2 regions of the Shewanella sp. ULN5 genome follow, and region 1 is predicted to be linked to the other one. Evidence: predicted binding sites of a transcription regulator. Region 1 holds the regulator's gene; the other holds the start of a gene.
The links. The regulator LexA, encoded in region 1, represses DNA repair genes until DNA is damaged. The targets are predictions, from matches to a motif close to TACTGTATNNNNATACAGTA.

Region 1 (8,424 bases):
AAGAAACGAACTTTACGATTAAGAGGTAAAACTAAAGGCTTATCTACTTCTAATAAGTAAGTATCGCTTTTGGTTTCGTCTCCTTCAATTTGATCTCGTGGAGTGGATAGAATGCTATAAAATTCGACGTCTTCATTAAAATAGCTGTAATGCCATTTCCACTGCGAACCGGTAATTTTAATGGTTAAATCCGCATTTGACGGATCTTCCATCGCTATTAGGGTTTTAGTGGCTGGAATCGCCATTCCAATAAGAATGACAAATGGAATGACAGTCCAAGCAATTTCCACTTTAGTACTTTCATGAAAATTTGCCGCGACAGCGCCTTTGGATTTTCGGTGATAAATCATGGAATAAATCATGATCCCAAACACCACTAAACCAATAGCGCAACAGATATATAGAATAATCATGTGGAGGTCGTAAACCTGACCACTAATATTCGTTACACCTTTTGTCATGTTGAGGGGCATTTCGTTTGCCCCAAGGGGAGGTGCCAGTAACACCGCCATTACACAATACAACCATTGCTTCACAAGACTTCTCCTCTGCCAATTGCGAATAGCAACTACAAAGAAGAGTCACACAGTAAGTCTCTGCTCTATGCAAACTCTTCGGTTCCCAAAAAAGTTTGATGACTCCAAAGTACCCTGGTGGTTGTAAGCGTTTCGGCTTACTGGTTTTTATTAAATGTGCACCACGCTGGTACTTACAACTGAACTTATCAATTCTGATTTGACGCTTTTATCTGTCAGATAAAATCTAGACTGTAGCGTTTCAGTAAGGTTGAAAATGTTTCAACCTTGTTAAGTACATTACTTGTAGATTAAACATTGATCAAGATCACTTTTACAGCTAATTAGCTGAAAAATTGTACAAAAAAGCCCTGCACATGGGCAGGGCTCAGTAAATACGGCAATTATAATTAATGAAACGAGGTGAAATTAATTGTATTAACCGCATTATTTTGATTTGAAAGCATCGTTTTAGTACTTAAATCATGATTTAAGTCTGTGCTGGCATCTTCAATTACAATGCCTAAGGCGCGGGCACTTTTGGCGACTAACTCTAAACGGCGACTGTCGCGAGCGTCTAAAGGTTGTGTCCATGAAATCACAGCACTTGATGTGCCGCTAGTTAATGCTTTCTCCATTGCCCATAGGGTTTCAATCTCATCTTTGGTATGAACCAAAAGCACTCTATCCATCCTAACACCAGCGCTGGCTAGCATCTGTTTGTAACTGATGTTGGCTGGATTGATGAGCACTATCCAACGTCCTTGCTGACTTAATTGTGCTAACTGGCTAGCATATTGGCTTAGTTCTAGTTTGCCGTGGGTCTGAGTTTGAAGCGTAGTAATGGGTTGTGCCAGATTCATATCTGCTGATGGCATATCCATCCATAATCCAGGATGACGCGGGGCTGTGCCCATTAGTTTGTTCATAACCACTCTCCATTACGAATAACACCAACAGCAAGCCCTTCAATTGTTAGGCTTTGGTAACTTAAATCCACTTCAATTGGTGAATACGCTTCGTTTTCAGCATGCAAGTAAACCACATTGCCTTTTTTCTCGAACCGTTTCACTGTGACATCATCTTCAACACGCGCAACAACAACTTGACCATTTCGGGCTTGTTGCATTTTATGTACAGCCAATAAATCGCCTTCTAAAATGCCAATATCCTTCATGCTGTCACCACGCACTCTTAATAAAAAGTCAGCGGCAGGTTTAAACATATTTGGATCGACTTGATAGTATTGTTCTACGTGTTCTTGGGCTAAAATGGGTTCGCCAGCAGCCACTTGACCAATTAACGGTAAGCCATTTTCTTCTGGTTCATCCTCTTGGGTCAGGCGAATGCCACGAGACGTGCCGGGCATAATTTCAATAAACCCCTTTTTAGCCAAAGCTTTTAAATGCTCTTCAGCCGCATTGGCGCTTTTAAAACCTAAGCGTGTGGCAATTTCAGCACGAGTAGGTGGCATCCCAGTTTCAGAGATGTTGTTTTTAATCAGCTCTAAAATTTCAGCTTGGCGTGGTGTTAAGGGTCTCATGTTGCTTCCTGTCTTTCTATACAGTAACTGTCATTATATACAGTGTTTTGTTTTGCGCAAGTATTCACCAATTATTTTTTAATTTTATAATTAAATGTGATTTTTTTGTTATATATTTCATAGGTATAGAGTGTAAAAAATGTATTATGCTTGCAAAGCTGAGTTTGGTTTGTACAGCAGTTAGTGAAAGGCAACCAGTTTCTGGTATTCTATGCGCCCATATTAAAAGGGCTTTATTGCGAATATTACTATGTCAAAACCAGATTCAATCATACTTAGGCTATTGCGTTGGGTTCAAAAATTGATGGTAAATACCATCGTGGTACCCCAAGATCCGTTTGCGGATTTAAATTTTGATCCAGCAAAACCTATTGTTTATGTGATGAAAACAGAGTCGATTAGTGACACTGCAGCGTTAAGTGAGATGACTGAGGATCTAGGATTACCTAGCCCATACTCTCCATTACAGCTTGATGGACTGAAAGTGCCTCGAGTGGTTTGCTTAGAAGGTCGTAAGCCGATAATCGGTAAACGTGAAGGCGGTGAAAAGTTTTTAAGCTGTTTTACCAGTTTATTAGCCCTTCATCGTCAACAACCTGAACTCGATATTCAGCTAGTGCCGGTTAGTCTTTATTGGGGGCGCACCCCAGGTAAAGAAGATGACACCATGAAAGCTGCAGTGCTTGAGCGTGAAAGCCCAACTTGGCTTCGCAAATGGTTAATGATTCTCTTTTTAGGTCGCCATAGCTTTGTGCAGTTTTCTAATGCCATGTCTTTACGTTACATGGCGGATGAGCATGGCACTGATAAAGCCATTGCGCACAAATTAATTCGTGTTGCGCGTGTGCATTTTCGTCGACAACGCAAAGTGATGACAGGACCGCAATTGCCTAATCGTCAGGCCATGTTTGCTTCGTTATTAGCGTCTGAATCCATTATTAAAGCGATTGAAGAAGAAGCTACCAATAAAAAGATATCTAAAGAAAAAGCACGTGAAACCGCGATTGAATATTTGGATGAAATTGCTGCTGATTATTCTGACAGTTTAGTGCGCATTGCAGAGCGGTTCCTTACTTGGCTTTGGAACAAACTATACAGCGGTATTAACATTAAAGGCGCCGAACAAGTACGTCAGTTACACCATGATGGCCATGAAATTGTCTATGTGCCTTGTCATCGAAGCCATATGGATTATTTGCTACTGTCTTATATTTTATATTATCAAGGTATGGTACCACCGCATATTGCAGCGGGTATTAACCTTAATTTTTGGCCTGCGGGGCCAATGTTCCGCCGTGGTGGCGCATTCTTTATTCGCCGCAGCTTTAATGGCAATAAGTTATATACCGCCATTTTCCGTGAATACTTAGATCAACTTTTCGCAAAAGGTTATTCAGTCGAATACTTTACTGAGGGGGGACGATCTCGAACTGGACGATTACTCGCGCCTAAAACGGGTATGCTGGCGATGACAATCAATAGTGTATTACGTGGTATTGAACGTCCTGTTACTTTAGTGCCAGTTTATTTGGGCTATGACCATGTGATGGAAGTGGCTACTTACCATAAAGAATTAAGCGGTAAGAAAAAAGAAAAAGAATCTGTTTGGCAAGTGTTTGGGGCAATCAGAAAATTACGTAATTTTGGTCAAGGTTATGTCAACTTTGGTGAGCCAATAAATTTACAAAACTTTTTAAAGCAACAAGCGCCAGATTGGCGTGAAGAAGTGGCTAAAGACCCTGAACAAAAGCCTTCATGGGTAACGCCTGCGGTAAACCTTTTAGCTAATCAGGTGATGACTAAAATTAATGGCGCGGCAGCGGCAAGTTCTGTGACGTTAACCAGCCTAGTGTTATTGGCTTCTGAACAAAATGCATTAGAACGTCATCAATTAGAGCGTCAGTTAGATTTTTATCTCAAACTGCTCAAAAATGCCCCGTATTCTAATTACACTTCGGTTGCAGAAGGCAATGGTGCCTCGATTGTGGAGCATTGTTTATCTTTAAATAAATTCACCCTTGAGACCGATCCTTTAGGTGACATTGTTGCACTTGATGCAAAACATGCCATCACCTTAAGTTATTACCGTAATAACATTATCCATTTAATGATTATTCCTTCGCTGATCGCCAGTTGCTTGGTGCGCTATGAAGAATGTAATCGTGAGCAAATATTGGCGGTAGTGGAAGATTTTTATCCATTGCTGAAAGCCGAATTATTTATGGGTATCGAAAATCTTCCAATTTATGTCGATCAAGTGTTGGCACAGATGGTGGCGGAGAACCTGCTGACTTGCGGTGACAGTTGTATTGTCGTTGATGCCAACATTACTCAATTAGAGCTTCTCGCTGAAACCGTCAGTGAAACAATGCAGCGTTATGCCATCATCTTCAACCTTTTGGCGATAAAACCTCATCTAGAACGCTCAGAGCTTGAGTGTGAGAGTCATGTATTGGCGCAACGTTTAGGTGCTTTACACGGTATTACTGCGCCAGAGTTTTATGACAAAAAATTATACAACACCTTAAGTGTTAAATTGAAAGAGCTAGGTTATTTAAGCAGTAATGAGCATTTAGACGAGGTCTCTCGTATTCGTGATCATGCTAATAGCTTATTACGCTCATCTGTTAAACAAACCATCCAAGATAGCGTCAATGCGGAGCATTTAAGTTAATGGCCAACCATATGAATGCGGCAAAAAATGGCCCCAAAAGTAAATCGCTTATTGGCGGTGCGATGATTATTGCAGGAACAACCGTTGGTGCAGGGATGTTCTCTTTGCCGGTTGTTGGTGCCGGAATGTGGTTTAGTTATTCAATGATGATGTTGGTCGGCATTTGGTTTTGTATGCTGATGTCAGGATTATTACTGTTAGAGGCTAATCTTCATTTCGAGCCTGGCGCCAGTTTTGACACATTAACCCGCGATACGCTAGGCCAGTTCTGGCGTATTGTGAACGGCTTATCAATTGCGTTTGTATTGTATATTTTAACTTATGCGTACATTAGTGGTGGTGGCTCAATTGTTAACCATAGCTTGCAGGCCGTTGGTATTGTGCTGCCGCAAAGTATTGCCGGTTTGGTGTTTGCTGCAGTGTTAGCCTTGATTGTGTTAACCAGTACCAAAGCGGTTGATAGAATTACCACTATTATGCTGGGAGGTATGGTCATTACCTTCTTTCTGGCGACGGGTAATTTACTGATTGAAATCGAGCCCAGTCGTTTGTTTGAGCCTGATGGCGAAACCCGCTATTTACCTTACATGTTAGCTGCGCTGCCTTTTGGTTTAGCCAGCTTTGGTTATCACGGTAATGTACCTAGTTTGGTGAAGTATTACGGCAAAGATGCTAAGACCATTGTAAAAGCGTTAGTGTTAGGCACGTCAATCGCGTTGGTGATTTATGCCTGTTGGTTAGTGGTCACTATGGGTAATATTTCTCGTGGAATGTTCTCGGATATTATTGCCCAAGGCGGTAATATGGGGGTGTTAGTCGGTGCATTATCTGAATCGATTTCAAGTGAAAACTTATCCCGCGTGTTAACCCTGTTTGCAAATTTGGCAGTAGCGTCTTCATTTTTAGGGGTAACCTTAGGTTTATTTGATTATCTTGCCGATCTTTTCGGTTTTGATGACACACGTATAGGTCGTTTAAAAACCGCTGCAGTAACGTTTATCCCCCCTACGGTATTGGGAATATTGTTCCCTAATGGTTTTTTGATGGCGATTGGTTTTGCTGCGTTAGCTGCGACCATTTGGGCAGTGATTGTACCGGCATTATTGGCGTATAAAACGCGTCAGTTATATCCAGACAGTCAAGGGTTTAAAGTACCTGGCGGAAATGCATTAATCGTTATCGTGGTGATGTTTGGTGCTGTGACGGCAATATGTCACTTGCTTGCCATGGCGGATATTTTGCCTGTTTATAAATAAGCGCTTCAAAAGTAAAAAAGTCTTCTACGGAAGACTTTTTTATTTTATAGCGAATGAAAAGGCATTTGCTTGATCAAATGAACCAAAGTTGAATCAATTGATATTGACTTGCGCTGTTATTATTAAGGGAACCTGCATCAATAGCCCTACGGTGGAAATAAACTGCTTAGAACCTGAACGCTACTGTTGTGTCTGCGTTGAATTTGCTATGTTGTTTTTTTGATCATGGATGAGGTTTATATGACAGATAATAAGCTACAAAAAATGAAACAAATTGAAAGAAAAATGCTGTTGGTTGGCATTATCGATTTTCCTGGTAGTTTACTGTTCGGTTTAGGTTTGTACGGTATCTTCGTCGGTTTTGGCAACGATTTTTTACCTATGTTAGCCGACCAAACTATTGTTTACAGCATGCTGGTAGTCGGTGGAGTAATCATGGCCTGGGGCGCGGTGAATATGTTTAAGCTCGGCATGGAGAAAAAGAGCCTCCTCGCTACAGATGTATAAATTATTGCAAGAATAATGACCTATTTGAGATCTGCGTTGCAATTATGCCGTTGATTTTTTGTGTTTTGTTGTTAAATCGCCTTTTATGTATTAAGTTTAATTTAAGTTTGGAGTGAATAAACTCAGTCGATTATTGATCGACTTCAAAGTTTAAGTTATTTGTACAACCCAATACACTTAAACCTAGAGTCATATCTGCTTTTTTGGCGCCAAAACACTCTACACTTGCCGAAAATTAAAAACGTAAAATTCTGTAAAACGGAGATGTGTGATGAACTGGCGTGCACTATTTAAACCAAGCGCGAAATATTCCATTATTGTACTGATTGTTGTCGGTGTGATTTTGGGTGTCGTTGGCTACTTTGCGACTCAGCAAACTTTACATGCAACAAGTACAGACGAATTCTGTATGTCTTGTCATAGCAATCATTCATTAAAAGATGAAGTATTGGCTTCTGCCCATGGTGGCGGTAAAGCAGGTATTACTGTTCAATGTCAAGATTGTCATTTACCTCATGGTCCAGTTGATTACTTGATCAAAAAAATCATCGTATCAAAAGACTTATATGGTTTCATAATGATCGATGACTTTAACACTCAGGCTTGGTTAGATGAGAATCGTAAAGAGCAAGCTGATATCGCGTTAAAGTATTTTAAGGCTAATGACTCAGCTAACTGTCGTCACTGTCATACTCGTATTTATGAGAATCAGCCTGAAGACATGAAGAAAATGGCCAAGAAGATGCATGAAAACAACTTCAAGAAAGCGCCTGAAGATAGAAAAACTTGTGTAGATTGTCACAAAGGTGTCGCACATCCTTACCCTAAAAAGTAAGTAGATTGAACCGACAACATAAAAAACCTCGTTTAATTTAACGAGGTTTTTTTATGCTTAATATTCCGCAGAGCAATCATAGATTATTGTTGTAATACTTTTTGCCGATAAGCTAACAATCCAAACAGCCCAAAAAAACACACCACTAAATAGTCTTTAAGTTTTAAAGTGAGCGTATCTTTAAACATCATGTGAAATATGACTATTTGTAAAGCATGCATTATTACGGTTAGCAGCAACAATATCGTAAAGGCGAAACCAATCGAGCCTTCAAACGGGTGCACCAGATTATAAACCATAACTAACCAAGCTATGGCCGTGGTGGCATAACCACACTTAATCAGTTGTGCCATCAATTAACGCTCAGCTTGATAAGTAAATAAGCGATAACTGACCTGGCCGGCCTTTTTTTCCTTTAATGGCTGCCAGCTAGCAGGCAACACAATATCAGCAACATCATTTTCGGTTTCAAGATAGATGAGTGCATCATTATTTAGCCAACCATGGGTCATCAACAGTTCAATCGTGTGTTTAGCTAAACCTTTACGAAAAGGAGGATCGATAAACACCACATCAAAACCTGTGTCTGTTCCTTTGGCTAATAATTGTAAGCTATCTCCGTTAACCACTTTTGCATTGGTGCAATTTAATGTTTGGAGATTTTTAGTTAATTGATTAGCCGCGCTTTTTTGCAATTCAAACATTAAGGCAAATTCAGCATAACGCGATAAAGACTCTAGGCTTAACGCTCCACTTCCCGCAAAGCAATCTAATACTCTAGCACCACGAATATCAGTTGATAACCAGTTAAAAAGTGTTTCTCGCACACGGTCAGTGGTTGGGCGTAAACCTTCTAAATCATGGATGGGAAGCTTACGAGAGCGCCACTGTCCTGAAATAATTCTGACTTGCCCGCTACTGGTATTTTGTCGCGCCATGTGTTCCTCGTGATTTTGCCTGAACAAAGAAAAAGAAAGTGGTAGACTATGCTCACCTTAAACAGCTGATATTTTATATTAAACTCAGCAAAATTACTGAGTATTCTCCAATACCTTATATTGGCGAGCAAAATTAGCTGTTATTGATCCTATTTT
Region 2 (8,424 bases), on a different contig from region 1:
ACGACGAAAAAAAGGTGGTGAATAGTCAAACGGAAATAAGTAAAGCGATTTAAAACTTCATGGCGAATAGACCGCCACGCAAAACCTCTGGGTTAATCCAAGTGTTCTGCCAATAAATTTTGCCATTGCCTAAATAAGACATAATACATTCTCCAAATTAAAGTTGTTAAACCTAGTAGTGGCTCTGGTCCGTGGAACTTACTTTTTCTCAATCCATTGAGACAACTTTCTTTCACTCTTTTCCTTGGAGATAACATCCATCCTGGATTTACTAGTATTGACGGCGTCACGCCAGCCAACGAGAAACATTATACGAAACTGTAATTAAATTACAAGTATTTTTTGATCTTAATCATAAAAAACCTTTATTAGGTAATATCATTACAAAATAAAGGTTTTAACAATTACAGATCAAAACATTAACATTGCAGCAAGTTACTGTTATTTAATCAAAAAATATCAACGAATCAATCATTGGCAAAATGTAATAAAGCAACCAAAGGTTGTGCTGTCGGTTTACCGTATAAAGGGTCACCTTCTGTCGCACTGCCTGCGATGTCGATATGGGTATAACTCAGCGGTAAATCACTTTGCAAACCATGTAAATCTAACCCTGATGCTTTTAATAAAAAGGCAGCAGGATATTGATGACCACGTGCGGTAACAGATGAAGGTCCATTATTAGATGAGATCACATCGGCTGCGCCATTTTTATCTGCGACTTTATCGAAATCCTCAGGGCGTAAATAAGACACCTCAAAAGGTTCAGCCCATTGTTGACCAATCTGTTGCAGCTTTGCAGCAACGCCTTGCTGTTTGGCCACGGCATTTTCAACTAAGGCACTATAACCGCCGTAAGCGCGAACAACGTGCCCCGTTAATGTGGCCACCGAGAACAAGCTTGGGGCTGTAGCTTGGCTTGCTTGAATACGTAGATGTGATAATAAGTCGGCCAGTACTAAGCGCCCTTCTGCATCGGTATTACCGATACGCACCCGCACGCCAGCATGACTTGTTATAATTTCATCGGTAACAAACGCTTCGCTGCCAATGCTATTGCGCACTAAACCTAACTCTGCAATAACCTTAATCCCCTTAGGTTTAAGCAGTGATAATGTTTTCATTAACCCCGCAACCGCAGCTGCGCCACCTTTATCGCGGCTCATGCCTGCCATACCACCGGCTATTTTAATATCCGCGCCGCCGGTATCGTATACCACGCCTTTACCTGCAAATAACAAGGTTTTGGTTATCTGCCCTTCACCGGTATATGCCAGTTTCACCACCCGTGGATGATGCCTTGCTACATCAAAAGAACTGCGGCCAACCGCACTCAGCAAAGGGTAATCTTTGAGTAAAGTGTTTTTGTCCTCAACAACGGCAACATCAAGACCACTGTCTTTAAAAGACTCAACACAGTAATCGGCAAAATGAATCGCACTCATGCGCTCTGGCTCAGTGCCACATAAATCACGCGCTAACACTCTGCCCGCTTCTAGGGCATTTAACACATCACTTTTGGGTAGACTGCTCATAACACCTATCGCATTAAAAGCCGGTAATAATGATTGGGCTTCGCGGGTTTCAAGGGGTTGCCATAACGCTTGTCCACATGCCAGCGCGGCGACTTCAGTTGCAAAACTGAACCGATGATCTTTTGATACAGCCACAATTAACAAAGGTTTTTTGGCCCCAGCATCTTTAGCAATCGTAATACCTTCTTTGGCGGCTTTAGCATAAATACGCACGTCGGCGTAGTCATCATCTCCGTTGACTGGCGCGATAATCAAGCGTCCACCAGCCAATCCTGGAGCAAATAATAAGGTGGCTTGTTTACCAACCCGATGATCAATTTGCTTGGCATGGTCGGCCAACAAAGTAATTTCTTGTTGGGCAACGTCATTAAGATTAGGGGTAACGACCACAACGGCATCAAAACCCTCTCCATCAAAAATCGCTTGATCGTTATTTACATCAATAACAGGTACCTGAAACATGATTTTTCCTTATTCTTGTTGTCACTATGGCGATGGAAGCGAGTAAACTTTTTTAAGATTACATCAGCTTTTAAAGTTAATTAATATTTACATAATAGCGTTTATACGTCGAAGAAAAACCCGCTGTGTCACAATGGCATTTAAACAGCCTATGGTAGAATAATGCCATATTTATTCAGATTGAGGACGTTCCGTGACCGCATTAAACCAATTATACCCACAACCTCTATGGCAATGGTTCGAACAAATTTGTGCTATTCCCCACCCATCTAAGCATGAACAAGCATTATCAAATCACATTCAGCAATGGGCAAAAGGTAAAGGTCTTAGCGTTGTTGAAGACAAAGTCGGTAATCTTATTATCCGCAAGCCTGCCACACCAGGCATGGAAAACCGCAAAATTGTTGTGCTTCAGGCACACATTGATATGGTGCCACAAAAGAATGCCGACAAAGTGCATGACTTTGAAAAAGATCCCATTGAAGCCTATGTTGATGGCGAATGGGTAAAAGCTAAAGGCACTACCTTAGGTTCAGATAATGGTATTGGTATGGCATCTGCTTTAGCTGTGCTCGCCAGCGATGACATTAAACACGGTCCACTAGAAGTGTTATTAACCATTGATGAAGAAGCCGGCATGACGGGCGCTTTTGGATTAGAAGCGGGTTACTTAGACGCAGAGATTTTGATCAACACCGACTCTGAACAGGAAGGTGAGATCTACATGGGTTGTGCTGGCGGTGTGGATGCGCAGATATCTGTGCCCTTGTCATGGCAAGCACCTGAATTAAGCAACCAATCATTTAAACTCACATTGTCGGGTATTAAAGGCGGCCACTCTGGGGTAAACATTCACCTTGGTCGTGGTAATGCGAATAAATTACTGGCGCGATTCTTATTTAAATATAGCGATGAATTAGCCCTAGAATTAGTCGATTTCACCGGTGGTTCACTGCGTAATGCCATCCCTCGTGAAGCCAGCATTAGCTTTATGTTACCTGCTGAAAATGTTGATGCCTTAAAACAAGCTATCAGTGACTTTCAAGCCGTAGTGCGTGCAGAGTTAGCGATTGCTGATCCAAGCATGCTACTGACCCTTGCATCAATTGACGCCCCAGCGAAAGTGATGGGTGAAGATGCGCAAAACTGTTTAATCGATTTCTTACATGCTTGCCCCAATGGCGTGATGCGCATGAGTGATGAAGTTGCAGGCGTTACAGAAACATCGTTAAACGTGGGCGTGATAAATACTGAACAAGAAAGCGTTGAAATATTATGCTTAATTCGTTCATTAATTGATTCGGGTCGTGATGAAGTGCAAGGCATGTTAAATGCGTTGGCTAATTTAGCGGGTGCCAGCATTGAGTTCAGTGGGGCTTACCCTGGCTGGAAGCCGGATAACAGCTCGCCGGTTATGGCGATTGTGCGCGACACCTATAACGACATTTACAAGAAAGACCCAACCATTATGGTGATCCATGCTGGTCTTGAATGTGGCTTATTTAAAGAACCCTACCCTACAATGGACATGGTATCGATTGGCCCAACCATTCGCTACCCACATAGTCCTGATGAAATGGTGAACATTGAAACCGTAGGCCAATACTGGCAATTATTGTTAGCAGTATTAGAGCGCATTCCTGAAAAAGCTTAAACCGCTGGTACCGCTAGCTCAGCTTTAATATCAGCAGTTGAGTGAGCGGAATTTAAAACTGCAAATCGAGTTGGGTAACTGACTTAGTTTGCAGTTTTTTTTCATTCGACGCATTCATATCAGCCAAGCCAACACTTACCCCTAACAATCTTATGCCTCTACCATTACTGCGCGCTAATGCTTGTGCTAATAAGTCATAAAACAGATTAACTGACATTTCAGCACTGCGATGTTCTATGGTGGTTTGCTTAAAATCATTAAATTTAATCTTTACCACTTGCTTGTTAATCAGCCGGTCTTTGGCGCTGCGACTGACTCTGGCATCTAACTCTTGGATTAATTGCGGCATGACCTGATGACATTGCGCGAGGGTAAAAATGTCTTTTGCGAGGGTGGTTTCGACCCCTACCGACTTTCTTACTCGATTACTGGTAATCGGCCTACAATCGATACCATTGGATCGTTCAATAAGTACTGCACCAAACTTGCCAAAAGCTTCAAGCAATTTGTTTTTAGGATACTGCTGCACATCGGCACAGGTTTCTAGCCCTAACAACGACAGCTTTTGCGCCGTCACCTTACCCACTCCAGGAATTTTCTTTAATGGCAAGGTTCGGACAAATTCAGGAATTTCATCAGGGGTTATCACATACTGACCATTAGGTTTGTTTAAGTCGGATGCTATTTTGGCTAAAAACTTAATTGGCGCGACGCCCGCCGATGCCGTTAATCCTGTTTCGGATTCAATGTCTGCTCGAATAGCTTTAGCAATTAAAGTGGCACTACCGTGATGTAACTGGCAATCAGACACATCAAGAAATGCCTCATCTAAAGATAAAGGTTCAATCACATCACTATATCGATTAAATATCTCTCTTATCTGCTGCGATACCTCTTTATAAACCTGCATACGGCCGGGCACTAATACCAAGTTAGGACACAGCTTTAATGCATGATAGCTAGACATTGCTGAGCGAACACCAAATTGACGAGCCGCATAATTGCAGGTACTGATCACTCCACGACGATCACTGCGTCCACCTACTGCAATGGGTTTATCACGCAATTCAGGAAAATCACGCATTTCAACTGCGGCAAAGTAACAATCCATGTCGATATGAATAATTTTACGCATAGTGTTATCAAAAATGATCAGGATGATTGATAATACTGTATATAAAAACAGTATTCAATATGAGGGTGGCTAACAAGTTATCAAATAACTCAAGGTAACGGATGTAATATTTAGAAGAGTGAACCCATTGCATGTTACGCCTAAGTCTCTATGATGCTCAATCAACTTATTACAATGGACGTAAACCTATGCATGTGCCTGAAAAATGGAAAATGACAGCAACCAGCGATATTCAAAAATTTATTCAACAACATGGTTTTGCCTTGATTGTTTCAAGCGATTTAGAAGCATCACACCTACCGCTATTGCTTGAGCCATCAACGACAGAATATGGCGTGTTGTATGGCCACTTTGCCAGAACAAACCCACACTGGAAAAACATCGTCGGCCGCTCGGTTCTGTGTGTTTTCAATGGTCCGCACGCGTATATTTCACCAACCTGGTATGACGCTTATCCGGCAGTACCAACTTGGAACTATATTACTGTTCATGCCAAAGGGGTGCTAGAGTTAACCGATGATAAGACAACCTTAGCGATGCTCAATGCCACTATTGATAAATATGAACCCAGTTTACTCGAGTCATCCTCAGACACGAATGAGGGCTTTATTCCCCAAGCATTTCAAGACAAACTCACCAAAGGTATTGTCGGGTTTAAAATTGTGATTAGCGAATTACAGGCAAAACAGAAACTAGGCCAACATCGCTCCTTAGCGGATCAACAAGGCGTGGCGACTGGGTTAGCAAAATCAGCAGATTTAGATGCTCAACACTTACTGAGCTATATGCAAGCCAATAATATCGGTATCGGCTGATATTTTATAAAGTGACTGACATAAATAAAAAGCCCAATGTCTTGCGACATTGGGCTTTAAATTAAAATGTAGGGTTAAACCAATAAATTACATTTTAGTTTGTAGATAGTTTTGTAAACCAACACGCTCAATTAAACGTAATTGCTTTTCTAACCAGTACATGTGATCAGACTCAGTATCATCAAGTAAAACCTCTAAGATTTCACGGGTTTGGTAATCGCCTTTTTCTTCACATAGCTTAATAACTTTACGTAAATCGTCAGCAACTTTGTATTCATACTGTAAGTCATTTTTTAGCATTTCTTGCACATCTTTACCGATGTTTAGCGCTTCACGGCTAGCAACATCTGGCGTGCCTTCTAAAAACAGAATGCGCTGCACTAATTTAGCTGCATGGACTTTCTCGTCGTCAGACTCATGAAGAATACGAGTATATAACTCATCAAATCCCCAATCTTCGTACATATGAGCATGGACAAAATATTGATCCATTGCTGATAGTTCGCCTGTTAATAAGCTGTTTAGTGCGTCAATGACTTCTGGATTGCCTTTCATAATCTTGTCCTATTCGTCTTAAATTTGTGATTGAATCAGGTATTTAATATGAGGTTGAGCAATCAATGCCTGTATCTCAATCCAAACTATATGCCCTGCTTCATCTCCACCTTTAAGTAGCTTTTAACGCTAATCGAGGTGACATAATATTGTGCTATTAATCTTTAATTTGTGATTGAAGATAGTTTTGGATGCCAGTCTGGCCGATAAGCTCTTGCTGAGACTCAATCCAATCTAAATGCTCTTCTTCATCTTCAAGCAAGTCTTCAAGTAAATCACGGGTTACGTAGTCTTGTTCTGTTTCACACAATTTGATCACGTCGCGGAGTACCGCAATTTGCTCTGTTACCGCTTCTTTATCGCAGCTCAACATTTCTTCAGCTTCTTCACCAATACGCAGCTTATCAAGTTGCTGTAAATTGGGTAGACCTTCAAGAAACAGTACACGCTCAATGAGTTTGTCAGCGTGCTTCATATCCTGAATCGATTTTTTGTATTCTTTTTCGTTTAGCTTCTCTAAACCCCAATGCTTAAACATACGCGCATGTAGGAAGTATTGGTTAATCGCTGTCAGTTCAAAGGTTAATACGCGATTTAACTGACTGATGACTTTTGGGTGACCTTTCATAATGATGTCCTTGATAGCAAAACTTGATCTGGATCAATGTCGAACAGGATAGTGCAACAGACCATAAATTGCAAATTTTCCTTTAAATTCATACACATAATATTGATAACCATTATCATTATAACTAAGGTTTGTAACTTAAGTTAAATGGCGCTCATAAAAAAAGCCTTCAAAATGAAGGCTCTTTACAATGTATGCTCGCTAAAAACTAGCCAGTGATACGTTTATGCAACTCTTGCACCGAGTTTACATTGGTACGGTCATCTGCCGCATGCGCAAGACATGTAGCAAAAGCAGCATTCAATGTTGTGGTGTAATTCACTTTATAACGTAATGCACCGCGACGGATTTGACGTGAATCTTCAATCGCCTGACGACCTTCAGTAGTGTTAACAATGTAGGTGTACTCATCGTTCTTGATACGGTCAAGAATATGTGGACGGCCTTCATGAACTTTGTTCACCAAACGAGGGTTAATACCCGCTTCACCTAACACAACTGCGGTACCATGGGTTGCATCAATCTCGTAACCAAGCTCAATTAACTTAGCGGCAAGTGCAGCAACACGCTTTTTATCACTGTTACGAACAGATAATAAAGCACGCCCTGATTTAGGCACTTCAGACGTCGCACCTAACTGCGCTTTAGCATACGCTTCAGCGAAGGTTTCACCCACACCCATCACTTCACCTGTTGAACGCATTTCAGGCCCTAATAAAGGGTCAACGCCAGGGAATTTATTGAAAGGTAACACCACTTCTTTTACCGAGAAGAATGGCGGGATAACTTCTTTAGTGAAGTTTTGCGATTTTAAGCTTTGGCCAGCCATCACTCGTGCAGCAATTTTAGCTAACGGAACGCCAGTCGCTTTAGACACAAATGGAACGGTACGCGCTGCTCGTGGATTAACTTCAATCATATAGATTTCGTTATCTTTCACCGCAAACTGGACGTTCATTAAGCCAATAACACCTAACTCGAATGCTAACTTAGAGACTTGCTCACGCATTTGTGCCTGAATATCTGCGCTTAAGCTGTATGGAGGTAATGAGCAAGCAGAGTCACCAGAGTGAACGCCTGCTTGTTCAATGTGCTCCATAATCGCGCCAACAACCACGGTCTCGCCATCACATACTGCATCAATATCCACTTCAATCGCATCATCTAAGAAGTGATCAAGTAATACGGGTGATGCGTTAGAGACTTTAACGGCTTCATTAAAGTAGCGCAGTAAATCTTGCTTGTCGTATACGATTTCCATCGCACGGCCACCTAATACATACGATGGACGAACCACTAGCGGGTAACCAATTTTTTCAGCTTCGATAACCGCACTTTCAACCGTTGTTACCGTTGCGTTTTCAGGCTGCTTCATACCAAGACGTTGAATCGCTTGCTGGAAGCGCTCACGGTCTTCTGCACGGTCAATCGCATCAGGACTAGTACCAATAATTGGCACACCGGCGGCTTCTAGTTCACGCGCAAGTTTAAGTGGCGTTTGGCCACCATATTGAACGATAACGCCCTTTGGCTTTTCGATACGAACAATTTCTAATACGTCTTCAAGAGTTACTGGTTCGAAATAGAGGCGATCTGAAGTATCGTAGTCGGTTGAAACCGTTTCTGGGTTACAGTTAACC

Region 2: dinB (DNA polymerase IV) is a predicted target of LexA. The motif match lies at 4,820-4,839, and genes of this name have one in related genera.

What each region holds. Positions count from the first base shown of each region.
Region 1 is NZ_JAPJEE010000021.1:38,334-46,757, forward strand. Features, by position in the region: gene coxB (cytochrome c oxidase subunit II) at 1-536, opposite strand, end outside; gene ORI98_RS16210 (cell division inhibitor SulA) at 926-1,444, opposite strand; gene lexA (transcriptional repressor LexA) at 1,441-2,058, opposite strand; gene plsB (glycerol-3-phosphate 1-O-acyltransferase PlsB) at 2,309-4,732, shown strand; gene mtr (tryptophan permease) at 4,732-5,988, shown strand; gene ORI98_RS16230 (hypothetical protein) at 6,229-6,495, shown strand; gene ORI98_RS16235 (NapC/NirT family cytochrome c) at 6,767-7,330, shown strand; gene ORI98_RS16240 (DUF1145 domain-containing protein) at 7,414-7,683, opposite strand; gene rsmD (16S rRNA (guanine(966)-N(2))-methyltransferase RsmD) at 7,687-8,268, opposite strand.
Region 2 is NZ_JAPJEE010000019.1:33,211-41,634, reverse strand. Features, by position in the region: gene ORI98_RS15610 (leucyl aminopeptidase family protein) at 468-1,997, opposite strand; gene ORI98_RS15605 (aminoacyl-histidine dipeptidase) at 2,191-3,651, shown strand; gene dinB (DNA polymerase IV) at 3,704-4,786, opposite strand; gene ORI98_RS15595 (FMN-binding negative transcriptional regulator) at 4,918-5,601, shown strand; gene bfr (bacterioferritin) at 5,689-6,156, opposite strand; gene bfr (bacterioferritin) at 6,314-6,784, opposite strand; gene carB (carbamoyl-phosphate synthase large subunit) at 6,993-8,424, opposite strand, start outside.